Linked DNA regions of Thiosulfativibrio zosterae. The protein of the gene in region 2 interacts with the protein of the main gene of each other region in a pairwise test. Links are inferred from orthologs where the notes say so. Each region holds a gene or a part of one and is shown on either strand. Other genes may lie near its edges.

What was found.
Region 1: the proteins of recO (region 2) and recR interact in binary tests that used the Escherichia coli proteins (3 or more experiments, as listed by UniProt). The link is inferred for Thiosulfativibrio zosterae from one-to-one orthologs.
Region 3: the proteins of recO (region 2) and ssb interact in binary tests that used the Escherichia coli proteins (3 or more experiments, as listed by UniProt). The link is inferred for Thiosulfativibrio zosterae from one-to-one orthologs.

Annotation. Positions count from the first base shown.
Region 1 is NZ_AP021888.1:2,056,994-2,062,620, forward strand. What follows is about bases 1,561-4,424. They hold recR (recombination mediator RecR), read right to left. Parts: upstream 3,358-4,424; coding sequence 2,764-3,357; downstream 1,561-2,763. Other genes in these bases: THMIRH_RS09480 (BolA family protein), read right to left, coding at 1,561-1,754; THMIRH_RS09485 (DsrE family protein), read left to right, coding at 1,855-2,382; THMIRH_RS09490 (2Fe-2S iron-sulfur cluster-binding protein), read left to right, coding at 2,444-2,695; THMIRH_RS09500 (YbaB/EbfC family nucleoid-associated protein), read right to left, coding at 3,384-3,713; dnaX (DNA polymerase III subunit gamma/tau), read right to left, coding at 3,738-4,424. Also shown: THMIRH_RS09465 (sensor histidine kinase), read right to left, coding at 1-137; THMIRH_RS09470 (ABC transporter substrate-binding protein), read right to left, coding at 142-1,140; more of THMIRH_RS09480, read right to left, coding at 1,461-1,560; more of dnaX, read right to left, coding at 4,425-5,627. UniProt on the Escherichia coli protein: May play a role in DNA repair. It seems to be involved in an RecBC-independent recombinational process of DNA repair. It may act with RecF and RecO.
Region 2 is NZ_AP021888.1:1,356,326-1,361,992, forward strand. The notes cover bases 2,764-5,667. They hold recO (DNA repair protein RecO), read left to right. Parts: upstream 2,764-3,794; coding sequence 3,795-4,541; downstream 4,542-5,667. Other genes in these bases: rnc (ribonuclease III), read left to right, coding at 2,764-2,821; era (GTPase Era), read left to right, coding at 2,818-3,753; pdxJ (pyridoxine 5'-phosphate synthase), read left to right, coding at 4,569-5,315; acpS (holo-ACP synthase), read left to right, coding at 5,339-5,667. In the rest of the region: lepA (translation elongation factor 4), read left to right, coding at 1-1,324; lepB (signal peptidase I), read left to right, coding at 1,342-2,112; more of rnc, read left to right, coding at 2,129-2,763. UniProt on the Escherichia coli protein: Involved in DNA repair and RecF pathway recombination.
Region 3 is NZ_AP021888.1:477,019-482,540, forward strand. The notes cover bases 991-3,749. They hold ssb (single-stranded DNA-binding protein), read left to right. Parts: upstream 991-1,940; coding sequence 1,941-2,558; downstream 2,559-3,749. Other genes in these bases: THMIRH_RS01885 (ATP-binding protein), read left to right, coding at 991-1,896; THMIRH_RS01895 (cation:proton antiporter), read left to right, coding at 2,905-3,749. Outside these bases: THMIRH_RS01880 (MFS transporter), read left to right, coding at 1-9; more of THMIRH_RS01885, read left to right, coding at 40-990; more of THMIRH_RS01895, read left to right, coding at 3,750-4,572; THMIRH_RS01900 (universal stress protein), read left to right, coding at 4,576-5,522. UniProt on the Escherichia coli protein: Plays an important role in DNA replication, recombination and repair. Binds to ssDNA and to an array of partner proteins to recruit them to their sites of action during DNA metabolism. Acts as a sliding platform that migrates on DNA via reptation.

The DNA.
Region 1 (5,627 bases), 700 kb from region 2 along the record:
TCAGAAAAATGACTTAACTCAGCAAACTTTAATTGTTGATTCCATTGCCAGCTGCCAACCGCAACCAGTAACAGGGTTAAAACCGAGGCACTGAACATTAAAGTCATGATTAAAGATCGGATACTATGCAGTTTCATCAAGCTACTCCATCAACATCACAGCTTGAGGACGGATTTCGAGCAAATAACTCGAATTAATTAAACCCAAAGAATTAAAAACAGTGTCTGCGTTGATATAACCATCTTCTTTGAGCCAATTCACTTCTTGTTCTAGCGTGATTAACATGGCGTGCTCCAAGCTGACATTAAAATCTGCCAATCGCCAATAGGGCGTTAAATCTTCTGTTGACATATCTAAAGCTTGCGCCAAAATGCTTAAGGACTCTTCTGGGTTTAAACGCAAAAATTTCACCGCCTTTATCAAACCCTCTAACAACCCCTTAACCTGCTTAGGCGTTAAATCAGATGGCTTGCCACCCACTAATAAGTCATATTGAATATAGATGCCTGGAAAAGCCAAACTTTTGGTCTGCCCGGGCATCAGCGCCAAAGCTTGCGAAACATAAGGTTCTCGCATAGAAAAAGCATCAATTTCACCCGTCATTAAGGCATTCACCAAGTCATTCGCTGGCATAAATTTGCGGATAACTTGGTCATGCAGTTTTTCAGATGACTCTAAAACGGAGTGCATAAAGAAATGGACCGCTGAATATCGCTGAGTGCCGATGCTGTGTCCTGCCAAATCCTGCAAGGTCTGAATGCCCCTATCAGTTCTCACCACTAGACGATTAACATTCGATGAGCTATAAATTGAAGCGTAGGTGACGAGATTTTTGTTTTTTAAAGAGTTAAAAATGAAAGGCACATCTGAGGTACTGACAAAGTCACAGGCACTGGTTAACAAACAATCGTTCATGGCGACTTTGCCCGATGGGAATACCTTAAAATCCACATCTAAACCCTGCTCTTTAAAAAAACCTTTCTTTTGCGCAATAAACATTAAACCGCTAGAAGGCTGTTTAGCGACTCCAACGGTCACGGGGGTATTGATTTTAATTTCGGTAGACTCGCGCTCACAACCCAAAAGGCTAATCCCTAAGAGAGGCACTATTAAAAGTAACAATCCAAACTTGAGTTTCATCTCACCCTACCTCTTATGTCTAATAGGTTTAGTATAAGTAGTTTTAAGCAATATGAACAATCAAAATATTCGATATTTACCCTAATAAATTCAGCAGATTGTTGTAAAGAAGAAAATGGTCGGAGTGACAGGATTTGAACCTGCGACCACTTGACCCCCAGTCAAGTGCGCTACCAAGCTGCGCTACACCCCGATGTAGATAAGGTTGAAAACCTTAAGAGAATCTCTTGTAGAAAAGAGAGTGCGTATTATAAGTGTAAATTTAGTTTAATCAAGCGTTAAAACAACCCTCTTGTAAGAGCCATCTTTAAAACACTTAATTAATGACCACCTTTGCAGGGCGTTGACACGGGCACTTGAGCACCCCATTCTTCGGGAGAAAAGGTATGTAAAGCCAATGCATGAAACTGCGGCATTTGCTCGGCTAAGACTTGGTAAACTTTTTGATGGCGCTTAACCTTGCTCAACCCCTGAAAAGCCTCACTGACCAGTGTCAATTTAAAATGAGATTCTGTGGCTGGACCTGAATGCATGTGACTTTCGTTATCCAATTGCATAAAGGCAACCGGAAAGTTTTGGGTAATTTGGGTTTCGATTTGTTGTTGTAAACTCATGGTTTCTCAATTTAAAAAAAGCTATCTGAAGCACTTTAGTGTGCAATAAACGCTATAATAATTTTTAAAACGACTCAAGTAAATGCAATCGGAGCGGATTATGTCACTATTTAAATCTATTTCAATCCTTGGACTCAGCTTGGCTTTGCTGGCGCCAATGCAAACTTTCGCCAGCGGAGATGGCAGTACAGCAACTGCTGCTTATAAACTTAAACCGCTCCCAGAAATGCAAGACCCACCAAGCGAACGCTTTCCGGGAGATCCTGCTGAACACAAAGCGGTTTATATGTGGAATAAGTCTGATGAAGCTTATCAATTGGCCATTTTGAATTCAATTCAGGCAATGATTAAGCGCTATGGCGACAATGTTGAAATTGCCGTAGTGGTCATTGGCCCCGGCATCCATGCACTGGCAACCCATCCTAAACGCCCGGTTGACCCTTTGAGTTATGAGCGTATTGAAAGTTTTGCTAAAGATTACAAAGTCCGTTGGATTGCCTGCGGCAGCACCATGAATACCCTTCATTGGTCGGATACGGATATTCGCCCTTTTGCAGAATATGCCGATGTGGGTGCAGCGGCGCTGATGGAACTTCAAGAAGAAGGGTTTAAAGCAATTGTTTGGTAAATTATTCAAATTTAATAAAACAGAAACTCAAGTAAATGATTTAGATAATAAGGAAGGAAAGATGCCTAAGATTACGGTTGTTGGCCAAGGTGAAGTCGAGTTTGATGGTCAATTTTCAATGCTAGAAGCGCTGGATGAAGCGGGATTTGATATGCCTTACAGTTGCCGTGGTGGTAACTGCGGCGCGTGTGAAGTGCGTTTATTGTCTGGCAATGTAGAACACATTCAAGACACCGCCTACGAAACTCGTGGTAAAGACATTTTGACTTGCAGCGTGATTCCGCTGACCGATGTTGAAATAGAATTGATTTAAGTTTTTTTCTTGGCATTAAAAAAGCGGACTTAAAGTCCGCTTTTTTATGGGTCAAAATGCACCAGCGATTAAACGGTTTTACGCCCAGCAAAAGCCTGGCTTAAAGTACCGCTATCAATGTACTCCAACTCGCCGCCCATCGGAATCCCCTGCGCTAACCTTGACACCGCAACCCCAGCGTCTTTTGCCATTTGCTGAATATAGTGAGCCGTGGCTTCGCCTTCCACCGTGGGATTGGTTGCCAAAATCACCTCGGTAATTTCACCCTCAACCAAACGCGCTTTTAAGATATCCAGCCCCAAATCTTGCGGCCCGATGCCATCAATGGGCGACAAATGTCCCATCAACACAAAATAAACGCCTTTAAAAATGCCCGACTGTTCTATTACTGTGACATCTGTTGGATTTTCCACCACGCACAATTCATGTTGCAAGCGTCTGGGCGAACTGCAAATACCACAAACTTCAGCTTCGGTTAAGTCGCGACATTTTGCACAATTACCCACTTTTTCAATGGCTTGTTGTAAAGCATAGGCGAGTTTGTCGCCCCCTTTGCGATTGCGCTCCAGCACATAATAAGCCATGCGCTGTGCCGACTTAGGACCTACGCCTGGCAAAATACGCAGGGCTTCAACCAAGCTATTAATCAACGGACTGGGCATGGAAAATTCCTAGGGTATCAAATGGGCTAAAATGGAAATTTCATGCCAGCAGGTAAATCGATACCACCCGTTAAGCCAGACATTTTCTCAGCAGAGGTTGCTTCCACTTTACGAGAAGCGCTGTTTACCGCAGCGGCAAACAAATCTTCTAGCATTTCTTTGTCGTCCATTAGGCTGTCATCAATTTCAACTTTAATCAATTCATGCTTTCCGGTCATGCGCACTTTCACCATGCCGCCACCTGCTTCGCCTTCCACTTCCATTTTGGCAATTTCGGCTTGCGCAGCTTGCATATTTTTTTGCATATCTTGCGCTTGCTTCATTAAATTTCCTAAACCGCCTTTTCCACCAAACATGTGCTTTCCTTCTTTATTAACGCATTAAATTTGTTCAATCGGTTTAATTGACGACTCAATTAAACGCATATTAAACCGTTTTTGAAATTCTGCGACTCGTTCATCGGCATGGATAGAACTGAGCGCTTGTTGTTGTTTTTGTTGTGCTTGAATTTGCCAATAGGTGGCTGGCGTCATCATCAATTCTGATGCGACTTGCTCCACAAATTGTAACTGAAAATGAGCACCAAATACCCGCTGCAATGCCTGAGTTAAACGCGTCACCGCCAATTCTGTTTTGGCCAACATTTGTCCGGGCGCAACACACAAGGTAATAAATTCAGCGCTGACCGCGACCAAAGCTGACTGGTGCGCCAAAGCCTCTGCCATACCTTCGGGCTTAATTTGCGCTAACAAACTTAACCATTCTTCAATTAAATGACTGCCCTCTGCCGATAGGGTTGGTGGAGCAACGCTGGTGATATTTTCTGCAAGCGGGTTTTCAGTCACCATGGCGGGCTGAGCGCTGGGCTCAAGCATGTCATTTGCGATAACTGGCGCACCCTCTGCAATCGTTTGGGTTTCTGGCACCCCCACGAAGGGTGGATTAAATGGCGGCTCAATCGGCTGTTCAACAGAATTTTGTTGCGGAGCTAAACTGGTCGTTTGTGAATCCTCTTGCGGAACCATTGGCGCAGACGGAGCATCATCGGCATAGGTTTCATCAAACCATGCTGGCGGCTCACCCATATCCGTCACAACTTCTAAATCTTGCGGCGGCGTGGGTTGTGCCACAGCAACAGCTGCAGAAGGCGGTGATGGTGCGGATGAATTAGAAAAACCGCCACCCTTTTGCTTGGCCATCATTGCCGACATTTTGGCACTCAAACCACTCGACATCGGATTTGCATCATACGATTTAGGCGATGAATTTGTCTGAGCAGGCGTTGCTTGAGCGGGGGTTTGCGCAGAACTATTCGGCTTTCCCAGCGTTTGTTGCAACCTCGCATGGAGCGAAGCCAAATGATTGGCATCTTTTTCAACAGGCGTAGGCTCAAGATTAACTGGCGGTACTTCTAATGTTGATGAAACCGTGGGCTGGACAGCTTCTGCAACAGCTGGACGAACAGTGGCGACTGGTGTTTCTGGTGGTGCAGGCATGGTAGGTTTTGCAACCGAGCTGGCTTTTAAATTTTGTAACACTTGCGAGGCTTGCGAAACCGCGGGTGCTGGCGGAGTTTGCGGCGCTGAGCTTGCTGATTTTGGCTCAAAATTAACCAGGCCTGGTTGTTTTTGAGCATTTTCTGAGCCATTTTGCTCATTAAATGCGCTTGGCGTGGAGGCTGAAGGGCTAAACGCCAGCATACGCAACATGGCCATTTCAAAGCCAATGCGTTCATCAGGCGCTAGGCGCATATCTTGTCGGCTGAGCAAAGCAATTTGATAAAACATTTGTATTTGTTGAGGTGATAAATGTTCTGCCAACAACGCCAGTTGCGTTTCATCAATCACCGCCACTTCGCCCAAATTGCCCAATACCTGAACCAAAGCAACCTGATGCAAGGCTTCAATCAATTGCGACAATAATGCGCTGTAATCGACCCCCATGGCCGCCAATTGCTGTAACACTTCTTTCAGTTGCTCGGCAGATTGAGCCAGCAGTGCTTGCAATAAATGTTCAGTAAACTGTTGGTCAACCAACCCCAACATGGCTTGCACCGGCGCAAAACGCACCTCGCCTGCGCCAAAAGCGATGGCTTGATCTAAAATACTTAAGGAATCTCTGGCAGAACCATCGGCACTTTTGGCAATCATGGCTAAAGCCGCTTCTTCAAAAGGAATGGCTTCTTGTTGCAAAATAAAGGCTAAATGATTGGCAATTTGCACCTGCGTTAAACGCATCAAATTAAATTGTAAACAGCGTGATAAAACGGT
Region 2 (5,667 bases):
TGATGCTGTGCATTGTTCTGCTAAAGCCGGTATTGGCATTAAAGAAACCCTTGAAGAAATCGTTAAAAAAATTCCACCACCAGAAGGCGATTTAGACGCTCCGTTACGCGCCTTGATTATCGACTCTTGGTTTGATAATTACTTGGGCGTAGTGTCTTTGGTGCGCGTGATTGATGGCAAGATTGGTAAAAAAACCAAAATGAAAATCATCTCTACCCAAGAAGAGCATTTGGTAGATTCGGTTGGCGTTTTTACGCCAAAATTGACTCAAACAGAATTCCTAAAAGCGGGTGAAGTCGGTTTTGTGGTTGCTGGTATTAAAGACATAGATGGTGCGCCAGTGGGTGATACCATTACCCTAGCGGGCAATAATATCGAGCCTTTAGCCGGCTTTAAACCTGTGCAACCCCGTGTATTTGCTGGTTTATTCCCCATCAGTTCAGAAGATTATGAAGACTTGCGTGAAGCCCTGCGCAAACTGCGTTTAAATGATGCCGCGCTTCATTTTGAGCCAGAAAGCTCTGATGCCTTAGGTTTTGGTTTCCGTTGCGGATTCCTTGGAATGCTGCACATGGAAATCGTACAAGAACGCTTAGAGCGTGAGTACGACATGGACTTGATTACTACCGCTCCCACGGTGGTATATGAAGTGCTGACCAAAAAGGGCGATATTTTAAAAATAGATAACCCATCCAGTTTGCCCGATCCTAGCTTAATTGATGAAATTCGTGAGCCGATAATTCGTGCCAATATCTTGGTGCCACAAGACTATGTTGGGTCAGTGATGAAACTGTGTTTAGAAAAACGCGGTGTACAGAAAGATATGTCTTATGCCGGTAATCAGGTTTCAATCAATTATGAATTGCCTTTAAACGAAGTTGTATTGGATTTCTTTGATCGTTTAAAATCAACCAGTCGTGGTTATGCCTCGATGGACTATGAATTTTTAAGATTCCAAGCAGATCAATTGGTTAGAATGGACTTTTTAATAAACAGTGAGCCAGTTGATGCCTTGGCGATTATCGTGCACAAAAGCATGGCAGTTCAGCGCGGTAAGGTGTTGATTGAAAAATTGAAAGATATTATTCCAAGACAGATGTTCGATGTGGCCATTCAGGCCGCCATCGGGGCTAAAATTATTGGTCGTAGCAATGTTAAAGCGTTGCGCAAAAATGTAACCGCCAAGTGTTACGGTGGCGATGTGTCGCGTAAGAAGAAGCTACTACAAAAACAAAAAGAAGGTAAAAAACGCATGAAGTCTATCGGCAGTGTTGATTTACCGCAAGAAGCCTTCTTAGCGGTGTTGAACACCAGCGAAGATTAATGAATTAAGGAATAGGGATGAATTTTGAACTCATTTTAGTCATAGTGACCGCTGTCACAGGCATGATTTACTTCGTTGATAAGATGGTATGGAAGCCAAAGCGTGATCGTTCTGTGACCGGTGAAAAAGAACCTTTATTGGTTGAGTATTCGCGTTCATTATTCCCCGTTTTCATTATTGTCTTGGCATTGCGTTCTTTTGTTTTAGAACCTTTTAGAATTCCATCAGGGTCTATGTATCCAACGCTCGAAATTGGTGATTTTATTGTGGTCAATAAATTTGCCTACGGCGTCAAACTGCCTGTTTTGCAGACCAAGGTGATTCCTGTGAGTTTGCCTGAAAGAGGGGATGTGATTGTTTTCAAGTTTCCTAAAGACCCAAATGTGGATTACATCAAGCGTGTGATTGGATTACCCGGTGATGAAATTACCTATGTTGGCAGAACCTTGTTTGTGAATGGTAAAGTGGTTAACCAAAAGATGTTGGGTGCTTATGTAGGGCAAGGGTCAGGAAAAATGATGGATGGCGCTTCTCAGGTTGAAGAAACCAATATCGATCAAAAAACCTATCAAGTTTTGTTAGACATGGATAAATCTAGTTTAGACATGAACACCATCAAGGTGCCAGAAGACCATTATTTTGTGATGGGCGATAACCGCGACCACAGTAATGACAGTCGTTTTTGGGGCTTTGTACCTGAAGAAAATATCAAGGGTCAAGCCTTTGGTATTTGGATGAACTGGGATGATGGCGTTCACTTTAATCGCATAGGCCGTGGGATAAATTAGTGTGACTTCTGAATCTATGACATTTGAGCAACAGGCTAAAATTCAACGCTTAGAAAAAGCTTTGGGTTATACCTATCAAAATAAAGACTTTTTATTGCGTGCTTTAACACACCGCAGTGTGGGTGCAAGAAACAATGAACGCCTAGAGTTTTTAGGCGACAGTCTGGTCAATTTCATGATTGCTGATATTTTGTATCACCAATTTGAAAAAATTTCGGAAGGCGATTTGAGTCGTATTCGTGCACACCTAGTCAAAGGTGATACCCTGGCTGAAATTGGTAAAGAATTTAATCTCAGTGAGTTTTTAAAGCTCGGCCCGGGTGAGCTCAAAAGTGGCGGGTTCCGCCGTTTGTCAATTATTGCTGACGCGGTTGAGGCCATTATTGCTTCTATTTATGAGGATGGTGGATTAGATGAATGTCGTGAGTTTGTAAAACGCATTTATGTTTCTCGTTTAGAGGACTTAGATCCAAAAGAAGTCGGCAAAGACCCTAAAACTCGGTTACAAGAACTTTTACAGTCTATGCAAGAGCCTTTGCCTGAGTACAGTGTCATCAGTGTCAATGGACCTGCCCATGCACAAATGTTTACCATTTCTTGTTATGTGGCTAAACTCAACACTAAATTTGAAGCCACAGCTTCTAATCGTCGCAAAGCTGAACAAAAATCTGCTAAGCAAGCCTTGTCTAAACTTGAGGAAATAAAATGACCGAAACTCCAGAAACCCCTGCTGTTGAGGATTATCAAGCTGGCTTTGTCGCGGTGATTGGTCGCCCCAATGTGGGCAAATCTACTTTGATGAATGAATTGCTTGGTCAAAAATTAAGTATCACCTCTCCAAAACCCCAAACCACTAGACACCGCATTCATGGTGTGCACACTACAGCAACGCATCAAATCGTTTATGTGGACACGCCTGGAATGCACATAGGCGGCGAGCGTTCAATCAATGCCTATATGAATCGAACGGCCAATAGTGCTTTTGCTGATGTTGATTTGGTATTGTTTGTGGTGGAAGCAGGGCGTTGGACTCATGAAGATCAGGCTGTTGCAGATAAGTGTAAAACCATTGATGTGCCAGTGGTGATTTTGGTTAACAAAATAGACAAGTTTAAAAAGAAAGAAGAGCTCTTCCCGTTTTTACAAAAAATTGGCGAAAACGCTGAATTTACAACCTTAATCCCTGTGTCGGCTTATAAAAAATCTGGACTCGATTTGATTGAAAAAGAAGTGCTTAAGTATATTCCTCATCAATCTATGATTTTCCCTGAGGATTATATTACTGACCGTTCAACCCGTTTCTTAGCCTCTGAAATCGTGCGTGAAAAACTCATGCGTGTTTTGGGTGAGGAAGTACCTTATGGCGCTACGGTTGAAATCGAGCAGTTTAAATATGATGAGGCTGAAGGGCGCTGGATAGTCAATGCGTTGATTTTGGTAGAGCGCGAAGGCCAGAAACTCATCGTCATTGGGGCTAAGGGCGACATGATTAAGCAAATTGGAACTCAAGCTCGTAAAGATTTAATTACCTTGCTAGAAGGTCGTGTGCATTTAGAATTATGGGTTAAGGTTAAAGAAAACTGGGCAGATGATGAACGCGCTTTAGCCAGTTTGGGTTACAACGATACCCATTCTGGGTAACCATTTTACCCATGGGTATTGAAAGAGATTAGGCCGCTGCGATGGCTCTCGAAATTGAACAGGTGGCGTTGGTTTTACACAGCCGACCTTACAAAGAAACCAGTTTATTATTGACGCTCATTACCCCTGATCAAGGCAAAATCAATGCTTTGGTAAAAGGGGTCAGAAGCAAAAGCAAATCAGCTGCCATCAAACAAGCCTGGTGCCAGCCCTTTCAAGAAATCCGAGTGCGCTGGACTGAAAAAGGGCTTCAAAAACAACCAGGCCTGGTTAATATTCATCAGTTTGAGCCCACACAAATTCGCTTTCCGTTGCAGGGTGAAGCCAATATTTGTGGTTTGTATGTCAATGAATTACTGTACCGTTTGTTATATCCTCAAGTGCCTGTTGAATCCTTATATCAAATTTATCAGCAAACCCTCTATGATTTGGCCATTGCCCAAGATAGGCACGCTCAAGCTTGGGCGCTACGCCAGTTTGAATATGAATTGTTAATGTCACTTGGCATCGCATTTGAATTGTCTTTTGATACGCAACAGTTGCCGATTGAAGCGCATTTAAAATATCGCTTTTATCCAGAGTTGGGCGCAGTGCTTGAAACAACAGCCAGTCAGTCTTCAGAGTTGAGTGCTTTTGGCAGTCAAATTTCAGGGCAATGTTTGTTACAATTCGCGCAGTTTGAGCCGTGTGAAAGTTGCATGCAGGAATGGAAAAGATTATTTAGAAACCTGCTAAATCATTATTTGGGCGGCAAACCCATACAAACACGCGCTTTATTTCAGTCTTAAATTACTTTTCTATAAGGAATTACCACGATGCATCCTATTTTTCTTGGGTTAAATATTGACCATGTTGCCACACTTAGACAAGCACGAGGCACCCGTTACCCAGACCCGATTAAAGCAGCACTTGATGCAGAAATGGCAGGGGCAGATAGCATTACACTGCATTTAAGAGAAGACCGCCGTCATATTCAAGACCATGATGTGGCACGCATCAGTGCCATGCGTCAAACCAAGGTCAATTTGGAAATGGCGGCCACTCAAGAAATGTTAGACATTGCTTTGCAATTTCACCCAGAAGATGTCTGTTTAGTGCCAGAAAAACGCGAAGAGTTAACCACCGAAGGCGGCTTGGATGTGGCTGGTCAGCAACCTTGGTTGACAGAAGTCTGTGCAAAATTGGCAGAAATCGGTTCAAGAGTCAGCTTGTTTATTGACCCTGATAAAACACAAATTGACGCGGCAAAAGCGGTGGGCGCACCGGTAATCGAGTTGCATACCGGTACCTATGCTGAACTGGAAAAACCTGCCGAAATTGCCGCTGAATTACAGCGCATTCGTGAAGCGGCCGTTTATGCCAAATCGATTGGTTTAGTGGTTAACGCGGGTCATGGTTTACATTATCACAATGTGCAAGCCATTGCCGCCATCACCGAAATTGAAGAGCTCAATATTGGTCATGCCATCATTGCCCAAGCCGTTTTCAGTGGTTTACCTTCGGCCGTTTCAGAAATGAAGCGCTTGATGGTTGAAGCAAGACAGCAAGCTTACTTAGGTTAAAAGATTCAAAGCAGTTTGTGACTATGATTGTTGGCATCGGCACTGACATTGTTGAGATAGAACGCATTACCCAGGTGTATCAACGCCAAGGGGAAGCGTTTGCCAAACGCTTGCTCTCAAAAACAGAACTGCTTGAATTAGCCAAACACCGCTTCCCCGAGCGATTACTTGCCAAACGCTGGGCTTTAAAAGAAGCGGTTTCTAAGGCTTTAGGCACTGGCATTAGCCAAGGCGTTTGTTTTCATGATATGACCATTGCCCACCAAGCATCTGGCCAACCCTATCTTATTCTGACCGATAAAACGCTTGAAAAAGCCAATTCACTGGGCATAACGCATTGGTCAATCAGTGT
Region 3 (5,522 bases), 880 kb from region 2 along the record:
CGAGAATAAGGGTCTTCAAACTGGCTGGGAGCCGAATCCGTGGCAAAAACTTCTGACAAAAATGCGCTATTAACCGATTTTGATTATTGGGAGTCTTCGTTTGGCTCTTTGCAAAACTTAATTGAATTGCCCAAAGTCAGACAAGCGCGTCGCCGTGTCAATTGGTTATATTTTTCAGCTTTTTTCCTAGGTGCGCTAACACTGGCTCTGTTTGTGGCGGGCAATGCACTTGATTCCAAAGTATTTTTTTATTTTGCGCTGTTTTCTGGTGTGGTGGCGTTTTTAGTTTTCTGGCTGGCTTATCATCAAAGCCAGCAGCAAATGCAGGTGATTGAAGAAGTTTTGCGGGTGGCGCAATGCCAGCAAAAAGCCTTAGATAATCATGCCATTGTTTCTATGACCAATTTACAAGGTCGCATTGTGTATGCCAATAGCCGCTTTATAGAAACTTCGGGCTACACTAAAGAGGAGTTGGTTGGGCAAACCCACAGTATTATCAATTCTGGTCTGCATGATAAAGCCTTTTTTGCAACACTTTGGCAAACCATCGGTAAGGGTGAAACCTGGCGCGGTGTGGTGCGTAATAAAGCCAAAAATGGCACTTATTATTGGGTGAATTCTATGGTGATGCCCATTTTTGATCTCAATGGCAACAAAACGCACTATATTTCTATCCGCACCGAAATCACCCGCCAAAAAGAAGTTGAAGAAGCCCTAGGGCAAGCGCTGTTAGATGCGCAGGCCGCAAGCCGAACCAAAAGTGAGTTTTTGGCCAATATGAGCCATGAAATTCGTACCCCCATGAACGGGGTGTTTGGGATGTTACAGTTGATTCGCGAAGAACCCTTGTCGGATAAAGCCAAAGATTTTGTGGATACGGCCATGGCTTCGGCAACCAGTTTATTGCGAATTATTAATGACATTTTAGATGTATCCAAAATAGAAGCCGGCAAGTTGACCTTAGAAATGCGCGCTTTTGAGTGGTCTTTATTTGTTAAGCGCGTGTTACATCCGTTGCAGTTGCAAGCCAATGCGAAAGGCTTAAATTTTACCTTTGATATCGACCCCTGCATTTCCCCAACCCTTTTTGGCGATGAAACCCGCTTAGGTCAAGTCTTAACCAATTTGGTGAGTAATGCGGTTAAGTTTACCGAGCAGGGCGATGTGGCCTTAACCTTTAAGTGTTTAGAACACAAAGACAGCGATCTGATTTTGCAAGTCAGCGTGAAAGATTCTGGCATAGGCATAACGCCCGAACAAAAAGCGCTCATTTTTGACGCCTTTAGCCAAGCAGATGCCACCATTACCCGCAAATTTGGTGGTACAGGTTTAGGGTTGTCCATTACCCGCAGTTTGGTCGAAATGATGGGCGGTTCTTTGTGGGTAGAAAGCGAGTATGGCAAAGGCTCTACCTTTTTCTTCACCACAAAACTGGGCATTCCCAAAGAACACCATTTAGATTCTGCTGCACTTGAAACCGAATATGAGTTTTCATTGTCGGGCGTGAAAATTTTGTTGGTAGAAGACAATGTGATTAACCAAAAAATTGCAGTGGCTTTGTTAAAGCGTCTCAATATTGGTCAGATTGATGTGGCGGATGACGGTTTAAGAGGTATAGAAACCTATCAAAAAGCCGCCGAAAGCGACCAACCCTATGACTTGGTTTTAATGGATATGCAGATGCCCAATATGGATGGGCTTGAAGCAACTCAAGTGATTCGCAGCCTAGAGGCAGAGCGCGGTTGGTCGTCTAAACCGATTATTGCCATTACCGCAAATGTGGGGGAGGAAGACCGTCAAAAATGTGAGTCTGTCGGCATGAATGGCTTTGTAGGCAAGCCCTTTAAAAAAGACGATCTTTACCTAGAAATTGCACGGCTTCTGGTCATAAAATAAGTTATGATTCTCCAATCTAAAACGAAGAAAAGTGGAGTGAAGAGATGGCGCGTGGCGTAAATAAAGTGATTTTAGTGGGTACTTTGGGCAGAGATCCTGAAGTGAAATATGCGGCAAATGGCAATGCCATTGCCAATCTAAGTATTGCCACCAGTGAACAGTGGAACGACCGTGCCACGGGTGAAAAACAAGAAAAAACCGAATGGCACCGTGTGGTTATTTTTGGAAAACTGGCCGATATAGCCGGCCAATATTTAAAAAAAGGGTCGCAGGTTTATCTAGAAGGTAAATTGCAAACCCGCAAATGGCAAGATCAAGCCACAGGTCAAGACCGTTATGCAACCGAAGTGGTGATCGACTTTAACGGTCAAATGCAAATGTTGGGCGGTGGCGGTGGTCGCGGCGATACTGCTTTTGATAATGGTTCGCAAGGTGGCTTTGCCCCACAAATGAATCAAGCACCACAGCAACCCATGGGCAATATGGGCAATCAAGGTGGTTATGGTCAACAAGCACCTATGGCAGCGCCGCAAGCCCCGAGTTATGGTGGTGGGCAAGGTGGTTACGGACAACAAGCCCCTGCACAAAATAATCCATCTCCCATGCAAAGAGCTCCGGCTTATGCGCCCAATGACTTTGATGACGATGATGTTCCGTTTTGAGTCTCACAATAAATAAAAATGTTGATTAAAAAATAATAGAACCCTGTTAATACAGGGTTTTTTTATATCTATTGAAAAAACATTGACTAAAAGGCGTGGCTTGAAAATGGCAGGAATGTACGAGCATTCTGTTGTTTTTAGGTTGTTAATATTCTCGTCAGATTCAGCGTGTTCACTTCTGGTCAGGCTTCAAATGCTCATCGCTAAAGGTGGGCTTTCTATGTACTTAAAAACTCAGTTAAATAAGCAGGTTATCTCAAGGTGCTTAAAAATAACCAGGCCTGGTTATTTTAGAACTTTGGTAGTTGTGGTGTAATGATTCTATTCAACTAAAGGAGTTTTAGCGATGTTTGAAAGTGCATTTGTTGAACTGAGTATGTTATTGGCCATTGCGGCTGTCATAGGTTTTATTGGGGTACAGCTTAAACAGCCTTTAATTGTTTCTTTTATTGCGGTGGGTATTTTGGTCGGGCCAGCGGTGCTTGGAATCGTGACGCTAACAGATGAAATCAACTTGTTAGCGCATTTGGGTATCGCAGTGCTGTTGTTTGTGGTGGGGTTAAAATTAGACCTCCATATTATACGCACCATGGGTGTTGTTGCCTTGTTTACGGGCTTGGGGCAGGTGATTTTTACCTCGGTCATTGGCTTTTTGATAGGCTTGGCTTTAGGGTTTTCATCCATAGGTGCGCTCTATGTTGCAGTGGCACTGACCTTTTCATCGACCATTATCATTGTTAAATTGCTCTCAGATAAACGCGAGCTCGATGCCTTGCATGGTCGAATTGCCATCGGTTTTTTGATTGTGCAGGACATAGTTGTGGTGTTGGCCATGATCGGCTTAACGGCAATTGGTCAGTCGGAGACTTCTGGCAATTTGGGTTATGAGGCTCTGATGGTCTTGATCAAAGGCGCGGTGTTATTGGTTGCGGTCGCCTTATTGATTAGATATGTGATGCCCAAATTACTCGCCAAATTGGCGCATTCTTCTGAGCTTTTGGTGTTGTTTGCCATCGCCTGGGCGGTTTTAGGTGCTTCAATAGGCTATATGATGGGCTTTAGTCAAGAAGTGGGCGCATTTTTAGCGGGTATTACCTTGGCATCAACCCATTATCGGGAGTTGATTGGTGCCAGATTGGTGAGCTTACGCGATTTTTTACTGCTCTTTTTCTTTATCAGTTTGGGTGCGAGCTTAGATTTAAGTACCTTGGGGTCGCAAATTTGGCCAGCTTTAGTCTTTTCTATTTTTGTGTTGGTCGGGAATCCTTTAATCGTGATGGTGATTATGGGCTATATGGGGTATCGCAAGCGCACCGGGTTTTTAGCAGGATTAACGGTGGCACAGATTTCTGAGTTTTCGCTTATTTTGGCAGCGCTTGGGTTTAGTTTGGGACACATCGATCAAGAAACCGTTGGCCTAGTCACTTTGGTTGGGCTCATTACCATTTCAGCCTCGACCTATATGATTTTATATTCTCACCCGCTTTATCTGAAATTATCGCCCTATTTGGATATCTTTGAGCGTAAGGTACCTTATCGTGAAGAGAATATTGATCAGGTGATAGAACGCAAGCCCGCCGATGTGATTTTATTTGGATTGGGACGATTTGGGATGGTGATTGCACAAAACTTGCAAGCGCAGGGGAAACAAGTACTCGCCATAGATTTTAATCCCCAATTGGTTCAAGAAACCGCCTTGCACCAAGTGCCTATTCGTTATGGGGATGCAGAAGACCCTGAATTTATCCAAAGCTTGCCCTTATCGGAAGCCCAATGGGTGGTGAGCACCATGCGAGATAGGCACTTAAATTTGGCGCTGTTGCGTTCACTGGCTGAATCGCATTATGAGGGTAAAGTGGCGGTGGCTTCCAGTCATTTGAGTGAAGTCGAATTTTTAAAGCAACAAGGTGCCAATCTAGTATTAGTGCCTTATCAAGATGCCGCTTTAGAAGCGGTGCATCGCATTATGAGTTTTGAAGAAACCGGTGCTTCAGCCGAAGTCAAAGGGAGTTAATTGATGTTAAAACATATTTTATTGGTTTCTCAAGACCCCTTGCAAGAGGCGGGTTTGTTGGATTGGGCATTTCACTTTGCAGGGCAACAGCAGGCAAAATTAACCATCTTAAGTGTACTGCCAGAGATAGATTATTCGTTATTGGAATGGCTAAAGAATATTCGCCCACAAGATCAGCAGGCGCAAGAAAGGCTGGGACGACAACAGGTGTTCCAATCATGGCTTGATCAAGCTCAGAGCCTAGGTTTGGATTGTGATTTGCATATTGAATTTGGCAAGGTTTATTTAAAAACCGTGCAGCTGGCGTTACAGAAATCGGTTGATTTGGTCATCAAAAAAATCGATACACCAGCGCATGCGCACGCCTCATTGTTTAGCAGTCAAGACCAACATTTACTGCGAAAATGCCCATGTCCTCTTTTATTGTATAAGGCCGAATCATCTTTGCCATTTAATAACATACTGGCCAGTATTGATGTGGCTGTTGAGGGGCTTGATGAAGAGACTTATAACTCGAACTCTGATACAGATTTAAATCAAAATATCCTAGCCTTGGCTAATCATTTTGCGCAAGCAACACCAAACCCCTTGTCGGTTGTTCATGCATGGAATGTGGATGGCGAAAACTTGGTGCGTTATTGGAATGTTGACCTCACCTCAGACGATTTAGAACGCCTGAATCAGCATGTTTGGTTTGGTCACCACTTAGCACTCGACAGAGCGTTAGCTTTTCTAAAGCAAGCGCAACCCAACTTAAAGGTGATTACCCCCAAAGGCGAGCCAGAAGTGGTGATTCCTCCTTTAATTGTCGAGGCACAAATCGATTTGTTGGTGATGGGAACCTTAGGGCGTTCAGGATTATCGGGCGTGTTTATTGGTAATACAGCAGAAAATTTATTAGAAAGTATTCAGTGTTCCGTATTGGCAATCAAACCCAAGGGATTTATTTC